Regions from separate parts of the Phyllobacterium sp. CCNWLW109 genome, predicted to be linked through region 1. Evidence: predicted binding sites of a transcription regulator. Region 1 holds the regulator's gene; each other region holds the start of a gene.

Region 1 (7,512 bases):
GGAATTCGACAGTGCCAAAACGCTCTCGGCTTTCGCTCTCGGCTTCGTGCTCTTCTTCTTCACGCTTGTCCTCAACTTCATCGCGCTCCAGATCGTCAAGAGATATCGGGAACAATATGACTGACATCACCATATCCAACGGCATTCCCGTTACCGACTACCCACGCGATGCATTGGTCAAGAAGCGCTACCGCGCAGAGCGGCGCTTCAAGTTTTACGGGATCGCGGCAATTATTCTGACGGCACTGTTTCTGTCGGTTGTTCTGCTCGATGTTCTGTTCAAGGGCTTGCCCGCGTTTTCAGAATATCGGGTGGATCTGAAGGTTACCGCAGATCAGGCGGCATTGGACCCGCAAAATACCCGCGATCCTGTGACGCTTCTTGCTGGTAATTACGACAAGATCATTCGTGACGCATTGGCTGCTCAGTTTCCTGATGTTTCAACCCGTGCGGAACGTCGCGCGTTGAATGGCCTGCTCAGTTCAGGTGCATCCGACGATTTCCGCCGCATGATTTCGGGTAATCCTTCGCTGATCGGTCAGGAAGTGACCGTCCCTGTTCTGCTTTCAGATGATGCAGATCAGTTCCTGAAGGGTTATCAGACATCGGAAATCGTGCTGGAAGGTACGGGAACGCTTTCCCAGACCCTTAACGGCGAGACCTATTCGCTGCGTTCATCGGGTGATGATTTCGCCAAGGCTTTTCAGGAAATGCAGGGTTTTCTGTTTGAGCGTCTGGAAAAGTTGACGACAGAATCCGCACGTCTTGAAAAGCTGATCCCTGGCCTTGATGCAAATGCAGCAAGCTCGTTGCAAAGCCAGATCGATGCGATCAAAGCAGAGGCGCAGACGCTGAATGCCCGCATCACCGACGCTAATGTCGCTATTGAGTTGGATGAGAAGCTGCCAAGCCTGCTTGTCAACGTTAATGGCGGGACGATCAAGGCGAGCCAGATCAGCCCCTCGGGTATTGATGGCGTCAAGCTGATAACACCTGCAAGCGCCGAAGCTGCTGCTCCCGGCAGCTGGTCCATGCTGACGCTTGTCACGCCGGAATCAAACCGCCGCGTGCAGGATCAGGCTGCAATCTGGCTCACAAAGATGAAGTCCGAGGGCCTGGTGGAACGTGCTTTTGCGACCCGCTTCTTCACCTCGGGTGACTCGCGTGAGCCTGAACTTGCAGGTATTCGCGGTGCATTGACCGGAACGCTCTGGACGCTCGCCGTAACATTGCTGCTCTGCCTGCCACTAGGGGTCGGCGCTGCCATATATCTTGAAGAGTTTGCGCCGAAAAACCGCGTGACCGAGATCATTGAAATCAATATCAACAATCTTGCAGCCGTTCCATCAATTGTCTTCGGCTTGCTCGGACTGGCGATGTTCCTGAATTTCTTTGACCTTCCACGTTCCGCCCCTTTGGTTGGCGGGCTGGTGCTGGCACTGTTGGTAATGCCGACAATCATCATTGCATCGCGCGCTGCACTTCGCTCCGTACCTCCTTCAATCAAGGAAGCGGCGCTGGGCGTCGGTGCATCGCATCAGCAGGCCATCTTCCACCATGTGCTGCCTCTGGCCATGCCCGGCATCATGACCGGCACGATTATCGGCATGGCGCATGCTCTGGGCGAAACGGCTCCGCTGCTGATGATCGGCATGGTCGCGTTCATCGTCGATATTCCTGGTGGGATAACCGACGCTTCGACGGTGCTGCCGGTGCAGATTTATCTGTGGTCCGACCTTCCTGAAGTCGCCTTCCAGGCAAAGACCGCCGCAGCCATTCTGGTGTTGCTGGTGTTCCTATTCGTGATGAATGCTGCGGCGATCATGCTGCGCCGACGTTTTGAACGTCGCTGGTAATGAGGTACAAGGACATGAACATGTTATCCGAAGTTGATGTGGAAAAGAAATTGCATAACTCCTCGAACCAGCCTGCGATAAAGATGAAGGGCGAAAACGTCTCCGTATTTTATGGAGCCAAACAGGCGCTCTTTGAAGTCAGTCTCGATATCAGGGAAAAGGAAGTCACCGCGCTTATCGGACCATCCGGTTGCGGCAAGTCGACTTTCCTGCGTTGCCTGAACCGCATGAATGATACGATTTCGATCTGCAGGGTCACGGGCAATATCACGCTTGATGAGCGCGATATCTATGATCCCAAGATCGACGTGGTTCAGTTGCGCGCCCGTATCGGCATGGTATTCCAGAAGCCAAATCCATTTCCGAAGTCGATCTTCGAAAATGTTGCCTATGGCCCGCGCATTCATGGTCTTGTCAAAAGCAAGAGTCATCTCGACGAAATCGTGGAAAAAAGCCTGCAGCGTGCAGGCCTGTTTGCGGAAGTGAAAGACCGTCTGCATGAATCTGGCACCGGTCTTTCCGGCGGACAGCAGCAGCGTCTTTGCATCGCGCGCGCCATTGCGGTCAGCCCGGAAGTGATTTTGATGGACGAGCCTTGCTCGGCGCTTGATCCTATCGCGACGGCAAAGGTTGAAGAACTGATCGACGAATTGCGCCAGAACTATACGATCGTCATCGTCACGCACTCAATGCAGCAAGCGGCACGCGTGTCGCAACGCACGGCAATGTTCCATCTTGGAAATATTGTTGAAGTCGGTGACACTGAAATGATGTTTACCAGCCCTACCGAAAAGCGCACGCAGGACTACATTACCGGACGTTTCGGTTGATCTCACGGGAAGAGGGTTAGACAATGACTGATACAGCACAACACACCGTCCGCTCTTATGACGATGAACTGAAGTTTCTGACGCACAAGATTGCAGAGATGGGCGGACATGCGGAGCGCATGGTCGAACAGGCTGTGTCGGCCATGGTCAATTCGGACAATGCGCTTGCCCAGCGCGTGATCTCTGACGACCTTATCCTCGACGCCGGTCAGCGCGAGATTGACGAAAAGGCGATCACCATCATCGGCAAGCGCCAGCCAATGGCGATCGACTTGCGCGAAGTAATCGGCACGATCCGCATTTCATCCGATCTTGAGCGTATCGGCGATCTTGGCAAGAACATTGCCAAGCGTGTCGTAGCCGTCAACGATACGCGCCAGACGCTCTCTGTCTATCGCGGCCTGCAGACCATCGCAGAACTGGCATTGACACAACTTAAGGATGTTCTCGACGCTTATGCGACACGCTCGGTGGCACAGGTCAATATCGTCCGTGAACGCGATGATGAGATTGATGCGCTTTACACGTCGCTGTTCCGCGAACTCCTGACCTATATGATGGAAGATCCGCGCAATATATCCGCTTGCACGCATCTTTTGTTCTGCGCCAAGAATATTGAGCGCATCGGTGACCATGCCACCAATATCGCCGAGACGGTCTATTACATTGTAACGGGAACACAGCTTCCGGCGGAACGCCCGAAGGAAGATCAGTCGCATACCGTTATTCTTGACGAGCCAGTAACGCCATAATTGCCGGAAGCAGACCATGCCTATAGCTCCCAGAATCACAGTCGTTGAAGACGAAGATGCCCTCAGTGTTCTCCTGCGTTATAATCTGGAGGCAGAAGGCTATATTGTCGAAACCATCAGCCGTGGTGACGAAGCCGAAATCGCCTTGCGCGAAAAGGTGCCGGATCTGCTGATCCTCGATTGGATGCTTCCAGGCCTTTCCGGTATTGAACTTTGCCGCCGCCTGCGTGCTCGGCGCGAGACAGAAATCCTGCCGATCATCATGTTGACCGCGCGCGGTGAAGAAAGCGAGCGTGTTCGCGGTCTTTCAACCGGTGCGGATGATTACATGGTCAAGCCGTTCTCGACACCGGAATTGCTGGCACGCATCAAGTCCATGCTACGCCGGGTCAATCCAAGTCTCTTGTCGCATGTGTTGAGCTTTGGAGATCTGAAACTTGACCGCGAACAGCACAGGGTTTTCCGCAAAGAGCGTGAACTCAAGCTCGGACCGACAGAATTTCGCCTGCTGGAATTCCTGATGCAGTCTCCGGGCCGGGTGTTCTCGCGCGGACAGCTCTTGGACAATGTATGGGGCGCGGATATTTACGTCGATGACCGCACGGTTGACGTGCATGTTGGCCGTTTGCGTAAGGCAATCAATATTGGCAGATCGCTTGATCCGATCCGGACCGTGCGCGGTGCAGGCTATTCCTTCGGATAGGATTAAAGAGCGTTTTTCTTTATGTCTCGGTCGGGAACAGAATCGGCGTTATATGAGCCAATTTGCGCTAGAGATGGCTTGCGCAAATGACCGGTAGTCTCATTTAAACAGAACTGCTTCTACCGGACAAAAAGCGCCGTGTTCCGAAAAGGGCTATTCGGCGGCAATCAGCGGGAAGTTTGTTGTTGGTAGCGGATCTGGCTCGACCAATGTCTCCAGAAGTGGCCGTTGGATAGCTGTGCCGCCATTGATCTCCAAAATATGCGTATAGAAGTTTTCGCCGGAAACCGAGCGTGGCGCTTCGATCTCATGCATCACGCTGATAACGGTGGTTCCGGCACAATGATCCTTGATGGCCTGATGGAAGGCGATCTTGGAGTCCGGGTCCAGCGCGCCGGTTGCTTCATCAAGAAACAAAACCGCAGGCTTGTGCAGCAATATGCGCGCAAGCACCAGTTTCTGCTTCTGGCCACCCGATAGGAGCTGGTCCCAAGACGTGCCATCGCGGCATTCTTCACCAAGGTTTTCAATAAAGTCGCCCATGCCGGCGCGGTGCAGGGCGGCCGCAACGGAGGAATCGCCAAAACGGCTTTCATCCATTGGGAGGCATACGAGCTGTTTCAGCGACACGCCGGGAAGTTTGACCTCCTGCGCCGCATACATTGTTGCCGCATCTTTCGGGTAAAAGATTTCACCACGGCCATAGCCCCAAAGCCCGTTCATTGCTTTGAGCAAACAGGTTTTTCCACTACCGGAATCACCCTTGATGTAAGCCCATTGGCCCTTGCGCAACCGCATATTTCCAAGCGTGAGAAAAGCTTTGGCCTCGCTGTCGCGGTGCATCAATTCAAGTCCCCGCACCGAGACGCCAAAGGCTTCATGCTGTGTTGCAAATTTGAACTCACTGACACCGGTGGACCGATAATATTCCGAGGGCTGGCTGACACGCTCGACCGCTTGGGCCAATTCGGTAACGCGCCGTGCATTTGCCTTCAAATTGGCAATTGCGGGCATGACATGGATAAACCAGGAGCATTCATTGATCATCGAACCAACAAGCTCGGAACCGGTAATATAGTTCTTGAAGCTGATCGTATTACCCATATAGGGCAGAAGACCGGGTATATAGGCGACAATACGGGCGGAAAAGAAATTGTAGATCGAGGTGAACGACATATAGCAGGCATCGAACACATTGAAACGCCCCCAATTATTGTCGACGCTTCTGTAGAGCTTGTCATTTAACGACTTTTGAACAGTCTCGCCATTGGCAGCGGCAACCTGAAAGCTGCGGCGCAACAATGTGGTCAGCTCACTTCTGTAACTGCCTTCGGATTGCTGCATGGCGAGGGTGAGTTTTTCAAGAGCGCGGCCAATACGCATGGCAATCCATGTGCTGACCGGCACGTAGAGCGCAATGGCCGTAAAGGCCAGCGTGGCACTGCCATAATCTCCAAGAAAATCAAGGCCGGGTATTGGCGTTGAAAGTTCAATGAGTTTCTGGCCCACGAAAAGAATGGACATTGTGACGCCCAGCACGCCCATGGCCAGCCCAATGGCGCCGCCGGTCATTCCCTTGATGGATTCCTGAATGCGCTGGTCGATATTGTCGGGAGTCTGCTCCGCCGAACTTCCCTGCTGCAAATGATAATGTGTGTGCTGTTCATCAAGCAGCGCCTCACCGAAGCGGCCATTGAGCCAGCCGCGCCATTTACGATGCAAGGTTGTCGAAAGGAGATGACGGACACCGATGAAGCCAATTTCCTTGACTGCAACAATTGCAACGAGAATACCGGCATTTGCGAGGATCACATTGAGCGGATTAACGACAAAAGGGTCGTGTATATCGACCAGCGAGTTGATCAACTCGCCCGACGCCATCGCCATCCAGACGCTGGCCTTGCTGGCTGCGGCGGTCAAAAGCGCAATGGCGATTGTCAGCGTCCAGGCTTCAACCCAGCGCTCGGAGGTCCAGTACGCCCTAAGCAGTCCCCAGAAGCTGCACATTGATGCCAATGCGGAGTTTCCGTTGACGGGAGATGATTTCCCAACTGACTTGGTGCCTGATTGCAAGAGATTGCCCCGGTTTGATTCCAATTACAGTAACACAATGTTACGCATTGCAACAAACCGTGGTTAAAATGGGGTTAAAATTTGCGAATATGATGAGCGATCAGATTTCGCCGGAGACGTGTCGGCGTTGCCGGTCGAGCTCTTCACTGTATCGCCGCAGCGTGTGGCTTTCGCTCAAAAGCCCGACGACCTTCAGTTCCACAATGTCATTAACGACGGCCAAAGCTTCGGCTTCGGCATTGTCGAACAGGCGTACGGCCTGTCGCGCATTCATTTGCGGTTGTAGATACTCACCCTGATATTTGATCAATGGGCCAATAGGTTGCGCTTCATCGGTTGTCTCCGTGATGCCTGAATGCGCTTCCGCAACGATTATGATGCCGACATACTTATTCTCATCGCTGACAATGATGACACGTTGCGTTGAGCCGAGCGGAAACTCCTGACGGAATTCGCTGATCCTCATCTTGTCGGAAGCCGTGCGCACATCTGTACGCATCAGCTTGGCCACTGTCAGATTGCGAATCCAACCCACATCGTGGGCGCTACGGATGCTTTCACCCCGCAAGTGAAAGCGCCATGTGGCAAAGGAGTAGCCGAATGTATTCCGGACTGTAATGGATGCCGCAATGACAGCGGCAAGCACGAGAACCGTTATCGGAAAGTCCCCTGTGATTTCCAATGCGAGGAAGGTCATCGTCAAAGGGCCACCGATCACCGAGACTGCCAGAGCGCTCATGCCGACAACCGCATAGGTCACCGGCGTCAGGGTTGCGTGGGCAAAGACATAGGGTGCGGAAAAAGCAAAGAGCTTGCCAAGGAGTGCACCTAGGAAAAGTGAGCCGAAGAACAGGCCCCCGCGAAAACCCGAACCGATGGAAATGGCGGACGCAAGCGCTTTCAGCAGGATAATACCGATAATGCCGGCAATAGGTCCTGTGTAATCCAGATTGAGATGCAGCGCGCCATGACCTCCCGACAGCACCTGCGGTGAAATCAAGGCCAGTCCGCCGACAACCGCACCGCCAAGGACGGGTCGCATCCAGAATGGGATGAAGCTTTTGCGGGCGAGTTCTTCAACGAAAGCGACGCCCTTCATGAGCGCGATACCAGCACCGGCACAAAGCAAGCCGAGGAGAAGCGCCGGGACATAGTCGGCGGGAACAACGGTGCCGAACTCGCCAATGTCGATAACGAAATTATCACCGGCAAGTGCCCGCGCGACAAGATTGGATACAAGTGCGGCGGCAACAACGGGTGTCAGGCTTAAAATAGTATAGGAACCAATGATCAGCTCG
Region 2 (7,512 bases), on a different contig from region 1:
CACATCTGACATCATTTACGGAAGACATGGCGCGGCGCGGCATGGTTGTTCGCTCGACATGGCTTGATCGTGGCATCTATGTCCCCTCGCCTGAGGAAATGGTGACGCTGGGTCTGACTTCTGGCGAAAGAGTATCCCGGATCAGCCGCCTGCGTGTTGCCAATGATACGCCTATGGCAATCGAGAGAGCCGCTTTGTCCGTGCATGTTTTGCCCAATCCGGAACTGGTTACTCTGTCGCTTTATGCAGTGCTGGCCGCCAGCGGCAATCGTCCCGTTCGCGCGATACAGCGTATCTCGGCGGCAATACTTAAAGAGAACGATGCAAAATTGCTTGAGGTTCCTGTCGGTTCGGCCAGTTTGAATATTGAGCGAATCTCCTATCTTGATTCGGGAAAAGTGATTGAGTTCACCCGGTCCATTTATCGCGCAGACGCCTATGAGTTTGTTGCTGAGCTGAAACTCGGCGACAGTTCGGAAATATCAGGAGCAGTACTTTGAACAAGGCAACATTGATGCGGGAAGAGATATTGTCGATTCCCGACGTGACAACTCGTTTTCTGGATAGCTCCCGCGCCACGCTTGCCGCAGCTGGTGCAAAGCTGCGCGAAAAAAATCCACCATTTCTGGCATCCATAGCACGGGGGTCGTCAGACCATGTCACGGCATTCCTGAAATATTCCAGCGAGTTAACGGCAGGTATTCCAGTTGCATCACTTGGGCCATCGGTCGCTTCCATTTACGGCATAACCTTGAAACTGGGTAGCGCGGCCACTTTGTCCATCTCGCAATCCGGCAAGAGCCCCGATATTGTCAGCATGACAAAGGCAGCACGCGAAAGCGGCGCACTTACCATCGCAATTACAAATGTAATTAATTCCGATCTTGCCAATGCAAGCGATCTGCCAATCGATATACTTGCCGGTCCAGAGCGTAGTGTTGCGGCGACAAAATCCTTCGTGAGTTCCGCAGTTGCAGGCCTTGCTTTGATCGGGCATTGGACCAACGATCAAAAGCTGCTTGCCGCCATCGATGACCTTCCCTCAGCAATGGCGAAGGCCGTGATGTGCGACTGGCCGCCATTCGCAGCGGCGTTGGAAAACGAAAACTCGCTTTTTATTCTTGGGCGCGGACCTTCTCTGGCCATTTCCAATGAGATTGCCTTGAAATTCAAGGAAACCAGCGGTGTTCACGCGGAATCATACAGCGCCGCAGAAGTGATGCATGGGCCAAAGGCAATTGTCGGCAAAGGCTTTCCAGTTTTGGTGCTTGCCGCAAGGGACGCCGCAGAAGCATCGCTCGTCGATGCCGCCGATCGTCTTGCCGATCAGGGTGCTGCTGTCTTCCTGACATCAAACAAGCCGTCAAAGGCAACGGCCCTGCCCTTTGTCGCTACGTCGCATCCACTCACCGATCCGCTGGCGCTGCTCGTTTCATTCTACGCATTTGTAGAAGGGTTTGCCCGTAGCCGTGGCTTTAATCCCGATGAACCGCCGCACTTGCGAAAAGTGACGGAGACCATATGAGTACCGTCTACGCCATTACCGGTGCCGTCATTTTCGATGGAGAAAACTGGCACGAAAACGCCGCACTGGTTGTGGAACACGGCACAGTTAAAAGCATCGAAGCTACAAGCGCTCTAACTGCGGATATTCGCCGGGTTGAGATGAACGGGGGAAAACTTGTACCCGGGTTCATCGACGTTCAGGTGAATGGCGGTGGCGGGGTATTGCTCAATGACGGGCCGAGTATCGACGCTATCCGGACCATCTGCGATGCACATTTTGCTTTTGGCACAACGGCTCTGCTGCCAACGCTGATTACAGATACGCCGGAAACAACGGCAGCGGCTATTGCGGCGAGTAAAGCAGCGGCACAGGACAAAGTCGCTGGGTTTATTGGTCTCCACCTCGAAGGCCCTCATCTGTCTGTTAGCCACAAAGGCACGCACGATCCCAAGCTGATCCGGCCTATGGACGACGCTGATTTGATTGCAATCATCGAAGCAGTTCAGGAGATTCCGGTACTTCTCACCACCGTCGCCCCCGAAACGGTATCGCCGGAAAAAATCAAGGCAATGGTCGACGCAGGCGTCATTGTTAGCCTTGGTCACAGCGGGGCATCATATGAAACAGCCTTGGCTGCGCAAGCGGCTGGCGCATCAATGGTCACACACCTTTTTAATGCAATGAGCCAGCTTGGTCATCGCAGCCCTGGCGTTGTGGGTGCGACTTTGCAATCGGGAGAATTGTCAGCCGGACTGATTGCCGATGGTTTTCATGTCGACAAAGCGTCCATGTCGATTGCGCTGCGAGCCAAACAAGGCCCAGCAAAGATATTTCTGGTGACTGACGCAATGTCTACAATAGGCACGGACATCACGTCATTCACCCTTAACGGCAGAACCATAACGCGCGCCGGTGGCCGCCTGACGCTTGAAGACGGCACACTTGCTGGTGCCGATCTTGATATGATCTCGGCCGTACGCTTCGTGCACCAGCAATTGGGGCTTACGCTTGATGAATCATTGCGCATGGCCTCGCTTTATCCTGCCCAGAGTATTCGCATTGATCACACCCATGGCCGCTTATTGCCGGGCTATGAGGCAAATATTGTCCATTTAACTGAGAATCTTGACGTTGATCACGTCTGGATTGGCGGTGACCTTCACTATGCGCGTTGACGTCCGGCTCTAATTGACCATAGACTCCACGCCATTCTACAGGAGTGCATCATGGCCAAGGACGCATTGATCGTCATCGATGTTCAGAACGATTTTTGCGAAGGCGGTGCCCTAGCCGTGTCTGGTGGCAACGAAATTGTTCCGATCATCAACAAGCTGATACTCCGCTTCGACAGAGTTATCCTGACGCAGGACTGGCACACACCAGCTCATTCGAGCTTCGCATCAAGCCATCCAGGAAAAGCGCCCTTTGAAACCATTGCCATGCCCTACGGCGAGCAGACTCTTTGGCCGGATCATTGCATACAGGGCACAAATGGCGCCGATTTTCATCCTGATCTTGAATGGACAAAAGCCGAGCTTGTCATTCGAAAAGGCTTTCGCCCGCACATTGACAGCTATTCGGCATTTTATGAGAACGACCATGTGACGCCAACTGGCCTTGCTGGTTATCTGCGAGAGCGTGGAATCACTCATGTGACGCTTGTGGGTCTCGCTACAGATTATTGTGTGGCTTACTCCGCCCTTGATGCCGCCGCCCAGGGATTTTCCGCAGAAGTCTTACTTGACGCTTGCCGGGCAATCGATCTTGGTGGTTCGCTCGCAGCAATGACCATCACAATGCGCAAAGCCGGTGTCACGCTGATCTAGAGCAAAAAAGTGAACAGCTGCGCATTTTTTCCACAGGCTGACCTGCATCATTTGCCCAAAGTCAAATAACTGTTGTTTCTCTGTCACATAATGAGGATACTTAGCCCAAGCGCGCTAAAGACGACGCCTCACTATGGGAGATTATAATGACTAATCACGGCACCAAACTCACCGTGGCCTTCGGCATTTTGTTGGCCTCATCATCTGCATCATTTGCTGTTACCGAAATCAGCTGGTGGCATGCAATGCCTGGCGCCAACGGCGAAGTCGTGCAGGCTTTGACAAAAGAGTTCAACGAAAGCCAAAGCGAATACAAAGTTGTGCCTGTGTTCAAAGGTACCTATCCGGAAGCGCTCAATGCTGGCATTGCCGCCTTCCGTGCAAAACAAGCTCCAGATATCCTTCAGGTTTTTGATGCCGGTACAGGCGTTATGATGGGAGCGGAAGGCGCGATCAAACCAGTTGCCGACATCCTTTCGATGGGCGAAACCAAGTTTGACAAGAGCCTCTATCTGCCGGGCATCGTGGCTTATTATTCAAAGCCGGACGGCACTATGCTGTCATTCCCCTATAACAGCTCTTCGCCAATCCTCTATTACAACAAAGATATATTCAAAAAGGCTGGTTTGGATGAGAATACTCCTCCAAAAACTTGGCCAGAGGTTTGGGAAGCTGCGAAGAAAATCAAGACAAGCGGCGCCGCTAATTGTGGTTACACAACAGCTTGGATGACTTGGATTCATACAGAAAATTATGCTGCATGGAATGATATTTCCTGGGGCAGCAATGAAAATGGCATCGGCGGCGTCGATGTTGAGCTGAAGATCAACTCGCCTCTTTTCGTCAAGCATTTCCAGGAACTTGCTGATCTGGCGAAAGATGGCACGTTCCGTTATGGCGGACGCACATCTGAAGCCAAGCAGCTATTCACATCTGGTGAATGCGGCATTTACAATGATTCGTCGGGCGGTCTTGGCGACATCATCAAGTCCGGCATGAATTATGGTACCGGTCAGCTCCCTTATGAACCGGAATCCAAAAACGCACCACAAAACACCATACCGGGCGGCGCGAGCCTCTGGGTGTTTGCCGGCAAGTCAGACGAACAGTACAAAGGTGTGGCTGCCTTCTTCAACTTCCTGTCTAAGACTGAAATCCAATCAAGGCTGCATCAGGTTTCGGGCTATTTGCCAGTTACGCTGGCTGCTTATGAAGACACGAAGAAATCCGGATTCTATGAAAAGAATCCTGCTCGTGAAATTCCGATCAAGCAGATGATGGGCAAGGCACCGACCGAAAACTCAAAGGGTGTTCGTCTCGTAAACCTGCCGCAGGTTCGCGATATTCTGAACGAAGAATACGAGAACATGCTCGCTGGCAAGCAGACCGCTCAACAGGCACTTGATAAGGCCGTTGAGCGTGGCAACGCAGCAATCAAGCAGGCCATTGGCCAGTAACTAAGCCGTCAAAGATACCCGCCCGTATAATCTCATACGGGCGGGCTTTGTTTAAAGCGAGGCATCATGGCATCGTCAACGCGTGTCACTTTTCCCAACAAGTTTCTGCCCTACCTTCTGCTGGCACCTCAGTTGGCAATCACGGCCGTCTTTTTTTACTGGCCTGCATCGCAAGCCATTCAGCAGTCCGTATTGCGGGAGGATCCATTTGGATTGTCGACGCAATTTGTCGGGCTAGCCAATTTCAAACGCGTTCTGAACGATCCCAATTATCTGAACTCCCTTCAGGTGACTGTGATATTCTCGATTGCCACGGCCTTGATTGCCATGGCCTTTGCACTGTTGCTTGCGGTGATGGCCGATAAAGTCATACGTGGCAAAGGCGTGTACCGGACACTGCTGATATGGCCCTATGCCGTAGCTCCTGCGATTGCCGGCATGCTTTGGCTGTTTCTATTCAACCCCTCAATGGGTACATTGGCATATCTCCTTCGCTCGACGGGATATAATTGGGATCCGCTGCTTAATAGTGATCAGGCGATGGTGCTTGTCGTTGCTGCCGCTTCTTGGAAACAGATTAGTTACAATTTCCTGTTTTTCGTTGCGGGCCTGCAGTCCATTCCTAAATCGCTGATCGAAGCTGCGGCCATTGATGGCGCCGGAGAAACAAAGCGTTTTTGGACCATTATATTCCCGCTTCTCGCGCCAACGACATTCTTCTTGCTAGTCGTTAATACGGTTTACGCCTTCTTCGATACGTTCGGCATCATTCATGCCGTTACAGGGGGCGGTCCGGGAAAAGCAACAGAAACTCTGGTCTACAAGGTCTACAATGACGGGTTCGTCAACCTGATCCTTGGCGACTCGGCGGCGCAGTCCGTTATTCTGATGGTAATTGTCATTGCTATGACAGCGGTACAATTCCGCTATGTCGAGCGCAAAGTCCATTACGGCTGAGGGGAACCAGAGTCATGATTCAAAACAACCCCATAGGCCGCATCATCGCCCATATCATTTTGATTGTCGGCATTTTGATCGTTGCATTTCCAATCTACTACACCTTTGTAGCGTCAACCCAGACATTGCAGGATATTATCCGTCCGCCACTATCGTTGTTGCCGGGAGGTCATTTCTGGGAGAATTATTCCAGCGCTCTTTTCGGTGGCATCAGCAAGATCGGCGGCGTTGGCGTTGACCGTCTTTTGCTCAACACGCTTGTCATGGCGCTCGGCATTGCCATCGGCAAAATCATCATTTCCATCTTGTCCGCCTACGCGATCGTATTTTTCCGCTTTCCGGGACGCATGTTTTTCTTCTGGTTCATCTTTATAACGCTGATGCTGCCCGTCGAAGTGCGCATTCTGCCCACCTACAAAATTATGGTCGACCTTGGACTGATCGATACCTATACAGGCCTTATCCTTCCCCTCATGGCTTCGGCTACGGCCACACTTTTGTTCAGACAATTCTTCATGACAATTCCAGGCGAGCTGGTTGAAGCAGCCCGCGTGGACGGGGCTGGCCCGTGGCGCTTCTTCAAGGATATTCTGCTGCCCTTGTCGAAGACCAATATCGCGGCCCTGTTCGTCATCCTCTTCATCTATGGCTGGACCCAATATCTCTGGCCATTGCTCATGACCAATCGCAACGATATGGCGACCATCGTCATTGGGCTGCGCAAAATGATCGACTTCACCGACGCCAACACACAATGGCATCTGGTGATGGTCACCTGCATTCTCGCCATCCTGCCCCCAATTCTGGTCGTTGTTTTGATGCAACGCTGGTTTGTGCGCGGACTGGTTGAAACGGAGAAATAATATGGCAAGTGTAGAACTAACCGATGTCCGCAAAGTCTATGGAAGCTCCGTTGAAGCGGTAAAGGGCGTAAATATTTCTATCAATGACGGTGCGCTATGCGTGCTGGTCGGTCCATCGGGCTGCGGAAAATCTACTCTGCTTCGAATGATTGCCGGCTTGGAATCCATTACGGACGGCACGGTAAAAATCGATAGCACAGTCGTTAATAATCTCGGTCCCGCTGAAAGGGACATCGCCATGGTTTTTCAGAATTATGCGCTTTATCCGCATATGAAGGTCTACGATAACATGGCATACGGGCTGCGTAACCGCGGCATGCCTAAAGACGAAATCGACAAACGCGTTAGGGACGCCGCACAAATCCTTGAATTGACTCAGCTTCTCGAGCGACGCCCCAAGGAGCTTTCCGGTGGCCAACGTCAGCGTGTCGCAATGGGGCGCGCCATTGTACGCAGTCCGAAAGTGTTCCTCTTTGACGAACCGCTTTCCAATCTGGATGCAAAACTGCGTGGCCAGATGCGAGTGGAAATTAAAAACCTGCAACGCCAACTGGGCGTGACCAGCGTTTACGTTACCCACGATCAGCTGGAAGCAATGACGCTTGCAGACATACTCGTAGTCATGAACGGCGGTGCGGTCGAGCAAATCGGAGCTCCGCTGGATATATACGAGAAACCGGCAAGCACCTTCGTAGCAAGTTTTATTGGCGCGCCGCCCATGAACCTCGTCCCTGTCACGGCCGATGGTTCGGGACTCATCCTCAAGGATGGCACGCGTATTGGTGCTCAAGGTCTGGCGGTTCCAACATCGGGCGCTGTCATAGGCTTCCGCCCTGAAGATCTGGAAGTATCAGCCGGAACCAACACTCATATTGGTGGTTTGGCGCTTGATCTGAAGGTTC
Region 3 (7,512 bases), on a different contig from region 1:
GCTCCCGCAGAATTTGTGAAAGCGCGCTATCGCCGTGCATTTCGCCGTCCTGCTCAAGTTCCGGAGCCTTTACGCGCAGGATTTCTGAAGCGTTGCGCATTTTTGCTGCGCTTTCAGAATCGCGTGAGCCAAAGTTCGAATGTGAGAGCAAGGCAGCTTTAGGCTCAATGCCAAAGCGTCGGATTTCGTTCGCAGCAAGGACGGTTTTTTCCGCGATCTCTTCCGCAGTCGGATCGATACTCACATAGGTGTCGGTAAGGAAGAGCACGCCGCGCTGTGAGATGAGCAGGCTGAGGGCGGAGAAATTACGGATGCCTTCTGACTTGCCGATAATGAGCTCGACATTGCGCAAGTGCCGCTCAAAGCGACCTTCAAGACCACAGATCATGGCATCGGCTTCGCCACGCACGATGGCAAGCGCTGCAATAACGGTGCCGCTGGCGCGAACCATTGTGCGAGCAACCTCCGGTGTCGTGCCGCGTCGCCCTGTCAGGCTAACGAGCAGATCAACATAGTCGCGATAGCGGGGATCGTCTTCCGGATCGATAATATCGAAATCCTGTCCAATCTTGATTTTCAAGCCGTAGCGTTGAAGGCGCGTTTCGATGACCTGGGGACGACCGATAAGTGTTGGAATGGCGATACCTTCTTCCAGCACCACCTGAGCTGCGCGCAATACGCGCTCATCCTCACCATCCGCATAGATGACGCGCTTCTTCTCGGCGGTTTTTGCCGCAGTGAAGATTGGCTTCATGATAAGGCCGGAGCGGAACACGAAGCGGTTTAGCCGGTCGAGATAAGCGTCGAAATCTTCAATGGGACGTTCAGCAACGCCAGTTTCCATCGCTGCCTTTGCCACCGCTGGCGCAATGCGCAGAATAAGACGCGGATCGAACGGCGAAGGAATCAGGTAGTTGGGGCCGAATGTCGGTGTTTCGCCAGAATAGGCGCGGGCTGCAACATCCGATGGCTCTTCACGGGCAAGGGCGGCGATGGCCTGAACTGCCGCCATTTTCATTTCTTCGTTGATCGCACTTGCGCCGCAGTCGAGCGCGCCACGGAAAATATAGGGGAAGCAAAGAACGTTGTTGACCTGATTTGGGAAGTCCGAACGGCCCGTGCAGATCATGGCATCAGCACGTGCTGCGCGGGCCACTTCGGGCATGATTTCCGGATTTGGATTGGCAAGCGCCATAATCAACGGATTGGGTGCCATCTGCTTGAGAAGTTCAGGTTTCAACACGCCCGCTGCCGACAGACCAAGAAACACATCAGCACCACCGATAACGTCGGCAAGAACGCGCGCATCGGTCTTTTGCACATAGACAGACTTCCAGCGGTCCATCAGCGTGTTACGGCCCTCATAGACCACACCATCCAGATCGCAGACCCAGATATTCTTGCGGTCCGCACCAAGCTTGACGAGAAGATTGAGGCAGGCAAGTGCTGCGGCACCGGCACCGGAAGCCACGATTTTGACCTTGGAAAGATCTTTGCCGGCAAGCTCCATGCCGTTGATGATCGCAGCGGCAACAATGATCGCCGTGCCGTGCTGATCGTCATGAAATACCGGAATATTCATCTTCTCACGAAGCTGCTCTTCAACTTCGAAACATTCCGGTGCTTTGATATCTTCGAGGTTTATGCCGCCGAAAGTGGGTTCCAAGGCAGCAACAACGTCAACAATCTTGTTGATTTCCTGCGCGTCAATCTCAATGTCGAATACGTCGATATTCGCAAATTTCTTGAACAGGACGGCCTTGCCCTCCATCACTGGTTTGGAGGCCAGCGGTCCGATATTGCCAAGGCCAAGCACGGCAGTGCCGTTTGAAATAACGGCAACCAGATTGGCGCGACTTGTGTAATCGGCAGCGGTAGACGGGTTGGCGTGAATGGCAAGGCAGGGCGCGGCAACGCCGGGAGAATAGGCAAGGGCAAGATCACGCTGGTTGCCAAGCGGCTTTGTCGCCTGAATTTCCAGCTTACCCGGCGTGGGAAAGCGGTGATAAAACAGCGCGCTTTCATCAAGTTCTGAATTGCCGGGCGTATTGTCCTGGGCCATGAATTGCTTCCTTCCGGAGTATCGGTCTGGGTCGTCGTCGGATATCTATCTTGAGGCATAAATGAACATAGATTTGATACAAGTCTTTATCGTTCAAATCTGCATTTTTCCTTGCCGTCATAAGACTGTGACATGAATCGGGTTTGTGTCGCGCAGAAGACGCGTTTGCGTCAGCGCGATACGGAGATCCGCATCATGGTCGAGGCCGAGCCTAAAAAGTTCCGCACGCTGTTTCTGTCCGATATCCATCTTGGCTCAAAAGGCGCTAAGGCTAGCTTTTTGCTGGACTTTTTGAAGCACCATGATGCCGAAACCATCTATCTCGTCGGTGATATTGTCGATGGTTGGCGTCTTCGCCGGTCATGGCACTGGCCGCAGGAACATAATGATATTGTGCAAAAGCTGCTACGCAAAAGCCGCAAAGGTGCGACAATTCATTATGTCGCCGGCAATCATGATGAATTTCTGCGTGACTTCCAGGGCACGCATTTCGGCGGTATTGAAGTCACCGACCGCCTGATGCACGAAACGGCTGATGGCCGTAAGTTTCTGGTGATTCACGGCGACCAGTTCGATGTGGTTGTGCGCAATGCCCGCCACATCGCATATCTGGGTGACTGGGCCTATGATGCAGCGCTTGCTATCAATACCGTGATGAACAAGGTGCGCCGCCGTCTTGGTCTGCGCTATTGGTCCTTCTCCGCATGGGCAAAATTTCGCGTCAAGAAAGCAGTCAATTTCATTGGTTCGTTCCAGACAGTTGTTTCCGACGAGGCGCGGCGTATCGGTGCCGATGGTGTTATCTGTGGACACATTCACCATGCGACCATCGAACAGATAGACGGTATCGAATATATCAACACGGGCGACTGGGTGGAAAGCTGTACGGCTATCGTGGAACATTTTGACGGAAGGATGGAACTTCTATCCTGGACACATCTCATCAGCGAGCATGCAGGCTTCGCGCCAGTGATCCAGATTGCCGATAAGCGACCAAAGGCGGCGAATGCAGCGTGACGAGATTAAACGGCTCGTCATTGTTTCGGATGCCTGGCATCCGCAGGTCAATGGTGTCGTGCGAACCCTGACGAAAGTACGCGAGCAGATGGAGGCGCGGGGCTTTGAGGTGACGATCATCTCCCCGGCCGACTATCATTCTGTGCCTTGCCCGACCTATCCGGAAATCCGGCTTGCGTTGACACTGCCATCGGCGGTCAAGGCACGGATTGAGGCCATACAACCGGCCTATGTCCATATCGCGACGGAAGGTCCGCTGGGCATGATGGCGCGCCGCACGTGCATCAAGAATAACTGGCGTTTTACCACAAGCTTTCATACCCGTTTTCCTGAATATCTGCGCAAGCGCTTGCCGGTCCCGCTGTCATGGTCCTATGGCTGGCTGCGGCGCTTCCACAATGCTGCCGAATCCTGCCTTGTACCAACGCAGTCAATTCATGATGAGCTGATTGTGCGAGGATTTGAAACCCTGAAGGTGTGGACGCGGGGCGTAGACCGGGAATTGTTCCGGCCGCAACCAGACGTTGATCTGCACTTGCAACGACCGGTTTTCATCTGTGTAGGGCGGGTCGCTATCGAGAAGAATCTCGAAGCTTTCCTTTCGCTGGATTTGCCGGGCACGAAGCTGATAGTCGGTAATGGTCCCGACCTCGAAAATCTGAAACGCAAATATCCAAAGGCCGTTTTTGCAGGCAAGCATGAAGGTGAGGCGCTGGCACGCTTCTATGCGGGGGCGGATGTCTTCGTCTTTCCAAGCCGGACCGACACGTTCGGGCTGGTGCTACTTGAGGCTATAGCCTCCGGTCTGCCGGTCGCGGCCTATCCTGTGCCGGGATCTAAGGATGTCATCAACGCAACCGGCGCTGGGGTTCTCTCCGAGGACTTGGGAGAGGCGGTTCTGGCTGCTCTTGCGATGGGCCGCGTCGACCCCGAAGCGACGTTGCAGGGATTCAGCTGGGAAGCCTGCGCCGATATTTTCGAAAGTATCCTGACAAGGATCGGCGTTTCGCGCGAAGTGCCCGGTCATACGGTCAAATCTGGGCAGACTATTTCTGTGCGGTAGGGTACTCAACCTATACAATTCCAAAAAACGCAATGAATTATGCGCATGAGCCGACCGCTATTTCTATGAACCAGCTAAGTTTCATGATAATGGCCAAGCTCAAGGCAACGCATGGTTGTGATTCTGCCTGAACAGCTTCGTATTTTTCCGAAAGTCCCACCGAATGACAGCCGCCGTTGCGGATTTAAGCCAAGGGAAACCGTCTCGCTTTGAGTTGCGGATTGCGTTGACCTATTTCGCTATTTTCATGTCGAACGGGTTGCATCTGCCCTATTTTCCGCTCTGGCTTGAATATCGGTCGCTGACTCCGACAGAAATTTCCATCGTATTGTCGATGCCCCTTTTCGTCCGGGTCATCGCGGCACCTCTGGTTTCGATGCTGGCAGACCGCTCCAACGACCGGGCGCATATTCTGACCTTGTGCACTATATTGGCGGTAGCCGTCGCGGCGTTCTACTTCGTACCCTTCGGCTTTGTCGGTATTCTCGCTGTGTCGTTGCTGCTTTCGCCGCCATGGACTTCACAGGTACCCGTTGCAGATACGATTGCCCTTTCGGGCGTTCGCCGCTACGGCGCCGATTTTGCCAAGATGCGGGTTTGGGGCTCAATTTCTTTCCTGCTCACTTCGTTTGTGGCGGGCATCTTCATCCAGCGTTTGGGCGAGCACATTATCCCTTGGGCTTTGCTCGGCGCGCTGGTGCTGGCATGCGGCATGAGCTTTATCGTACCCAGAATCGGCAAACCACGCAGGCTTTCCCCACTTTCCGATGTCGATATAGCAAATGCGGGCAGGGCGCTACGCCGTCCGGCCTTTGTAACATTTCTCATCGCGACAGGCATCACACAGGCGAGTCACGCCTATGGCTACAGTTTCTCGGCGATTTACTGGAAGTCGATCGGCATAGAAGAAACCGTAATCGGGGCATTCTGGTCGATCTCTGTCGTTGCGGAAGTGATCATGTTCACCTGTTTCCGCCGCATATTCGGCAGTCTCCATCCCGCCAAGGTGCTGATGATCGGGTCTGCCGTGGCAATGTTCCGCTGGGCCGCCTTTCCTTTGATCGAACCCGCCGGACTTGGCGTTGCTGGTTTTCTGGTCGTGCAGTGCCTGCACTGCTTCTCATTTGCCCTGTCATTTCTCGGCATGCAAAAAATGATCGTCCTTACCATTCCCGAAGAGCGCGGCGGCACGGCGCAGGGGCTTTCAACCTTTTTCATCGGCACGTCATTGGCCATTGCCACGATGGCGTCAGGGCCGCTCTACTCGGCCACCGGCATTTACGGCTTTTACGCGATGGTGGCCCTTGCAGCTATCGGTCTGTTCCTCGCCGTTGTGTCTCTGAGGCTTGAGCAACGCGAGACCTAGAAAATTTGGTCTAGCCCCATAATTCCGATTTAGGCGGCGAAACCCGGCTTCCGTTAAATTCGAGTCCCGGCGTCCGGTCCTGCTTGAGGATCAAGGGACCGTCCAGATCGACAAAATCGGCATCTTGAGCCACGATAACAGCCGGAGCCATGGCCAGGGATGTGCCAACCATGCAACCGACCATGATCCCAAAGCCAAGTTCGCGGGCACGATTATGCATGCGCAGCGCTTCGGTTAGTCCGCCGGTCTTGTCCAGCTTGATATTGATGCTGTCATAGCGCCCCAGCAATTTGTGCAGATCATCCGTGCCGTGAGCGCTTTCGTCGGCACAAATGGGCACAGGGTGCGGAATTTCAGCGAGGATGGCATCATTTCCGGCGGGCAGTGGCTGCTCGATCAGCGCAATACCGGCCCGCGCGCAGGCAAGCATGTTTTCCAGAATATTGGCATTGGTCCAGCCTTCATTCGCGTCAATGATAATGCGGCTTGATGGCGCGGCTAGTGCTACGGCTCTTATCCGCTCTGCATCATTTTCGCCGCCAACCTTGACCTTGATCAAGGGTCTGTCGGCAAAGCCGCTCGCTGCCCTTGCCATTGTTGCAGCATCACCGAACGAAACAGTCACGGCGGTGGTCAAATCGTGCAATTCTGGCAGGCCCAGTAGAGAGGTCACGCTTGTGCCTTGGCGCTTGGCTTCGAGATCCCACAAGGCGCAATCTACGGCGTTGCGTGCCGCGCCTGCATGAATGAGCCCCGGCAGATCGTTGCGTGTCGCGCCCTTGCTCAAAGCATCGCGCAGACCTTCAATCTCGGCACAAACCGAGTCGATGCTCTCACCATATCGCGCATAGGGCACGCATTCACCGCGCCCGCTGTGCACGCCGTCACTTAACGAGCACACGACAATTGCGGCTTCAGTCTTGGAACCACGGGAGATCGTAAACGTTCCGGCAATGGGCCATCGTTCTACCGCTATATCCAAGCTAATTATCATAATCTGCGCCTTAATTGTTCCAGTGACATCGGTCGGGAGACTCGATATGTGTGTTGTTGATGTTGACCGATAGAGCAAACAATTCAAGTGCTTCTACTGCCGCGCCTCCGCATGTTGAGTTCAACAAGGACGGGGATCGCGCTACAGTTACACTTACAGGGGCATGGACCACACGCAATGTTCGCCGCGTGGACGAAACCATGCGCGATATCGAAGTTGATAACGGGTTTTCTAGCGCCGTTATTGATCTGTCCGGCGTGGAATTGCTGGATACTGCCGGAACCTGGCTGGTAGAGCGTCTGCGCACCGCGCTGGAAAAATCCGGCAAAACAGTTTCCATTGAAGGACAGTCCGAAAGCTGGGGTGCTCTGTTTGAGGCCGTTGGCGATATTGCGGCTGCTCCTCCGGAAGTCATTCATATTGACCGCCCGTCCTTGATAACGCGATTCTTTGAATCGATTGGTCGCATGGTCTATGCCTTTGGCGATGATTTCATCAAGGCGATGCACATTCTCGGCGCAACCGTTCGCGGCGCGCAGATGAAGGGCAGCAGCAGAAGCAGTATTCGCCCGGCGGCAATTATTCATCAAATAGACAGTATGGGCATCGGCGCGGTGCCGGTGGTTGTGCTTATGTCGACCATTATTGGTGCAATTATCGCGCAGCAGGGCGCTTTCCAGTTGCGCTACTTCGGTGCCGAAATATTCGTTGTCGATCTTGTTGGCATTTTGGTGCTGCGTGAAATCGGTGTGCTTTTGACGGCAATCATGATTGCAGGCCGCTCGGGTAGCGCGATCACCGCCGAAATCGGCTCAATGAAAATGCGCGAAGAAACCGATGCACTGACTGTTATTGGTCTCAATCCCGTCGGTGTTCTGGTTTTCCCGCGTCTCGTTGCATTGGTGATCTCGCTGCCATTGCTGACAATTATTGCGGATTTCGCGGCATTGGGCGGCGCCATGGTCATCACATGGGCCTATTCTGGAATTCCGCCGGATGCCTTTATCCAG

What was found. The regulator PhoB, encoded in region 1, activates phosphate uptake and scavenging genes when phosphate is short. The targets are predictions, from matches to a motif close to TGTCATNNANCTGTCAT.
Region 2: the regulator PhoB is predicted to act here: its motif matches at 3,393-3,409, upstream of ugpB (sn-glycerol-3-phosphate ABC transporter substrate-binding protein UgpB).
Region 3: the regulator PhoB is predicted to act here: its motif matches at 2,178-2,194, upstream of V9K92_RS18565 (UDP-2,3-diacylglucosamine diphosphatase).

What each region holds. Positions count from the first base shown of each region.
Region 1 is NZ_JBBCBK010000003.1:762,417-769,928, forward strand. Features, by position in the region: gene pstC (phosphate ABC transporter permease subunit PstC) at 1-124, shown strand, start outside; gene pstA (phosphate ABC transporter permease PstA) at 117-1,856, shown strand; gene pstB (phosphate ABC transporter ATP-binding protein PstB) at 1,871-2,686, shown strand; gene phoU (phosphate signaling complex protein PhoU) at 2,710-3,438, shown strand; gene phoB (phosphate regulon transcriptional regulator PhoB) at 3,455-4,141, shown strand; gene V9K92_RS14295 (ABC transporter ATP-binding protein/permease) at 4,295-6,148, opposite strand; gene V9K92_RS14300 (chloride channel protein) at 6,315-7,512, opposite strand, start outside.
Region 2 is NZ_JBBCBK010000004.1:340,270-347,781, reverse strand. Features, by position in the region: gene V9K92_RS17150 (GntR family transcriptional regulator) at 1-500, shown strand, start outside; gene V9K92_RS17145 (SIS domain-containing protein) at 515-1,525, shown strand; gene nagA (N-acetylglucosamine-6-phosphate deacetylase) at 1,522-2,682, shown strand; gene pncA (bifunctional nicotinamidase/pyrazinamidase) at 2,734-3,333, shown strand; gene ugpB (sn-glycerol-3-phosphate ABC transporter substrate-binding protein UgpB) at 3,480-4,790, shown strand; gene ugpA (sn-glycerol-3-phosphate ABC transporter permease UgpA) at 4,857-5,747, shown strand; gene ugpE (sn-glycerol-3-phosphate ABC transporter permease UgpE) at 5,762-6,610, shown strand; gene V9K92_RS17115 (sn-glycerol-3-phosphate import ATP-binding protein UgpC) at 6,612-7,512, shown strand, end outside.
Region 3 is NZ_JBBCBK010000004.1:637,837-645,348, forward strand. Features, by position in the region: gene V9K92_RS18560 (phosphate acyltransferase) at 1-2,062, opposite strand, end outside; gene V9K92_RS18565 (UDP-2,3-diacylglucosamine diphosphatase) at 2,258-3,079, shown strand; gene V9K92_RS18570 (glycosyltransferase family 4 protein) at 3,069-4,142, shown strand; gene V9K92_RS18575 (MFS transporter) at 4,306-5,508, shown strand; gene dgcA (N-acetyl-D-Glu racemase DgcA) at 5,519-6,502, opposite strand; gene V9K92_RS18585 (ABC transporter permease) at 6,562-7,512, shown strand, end outside.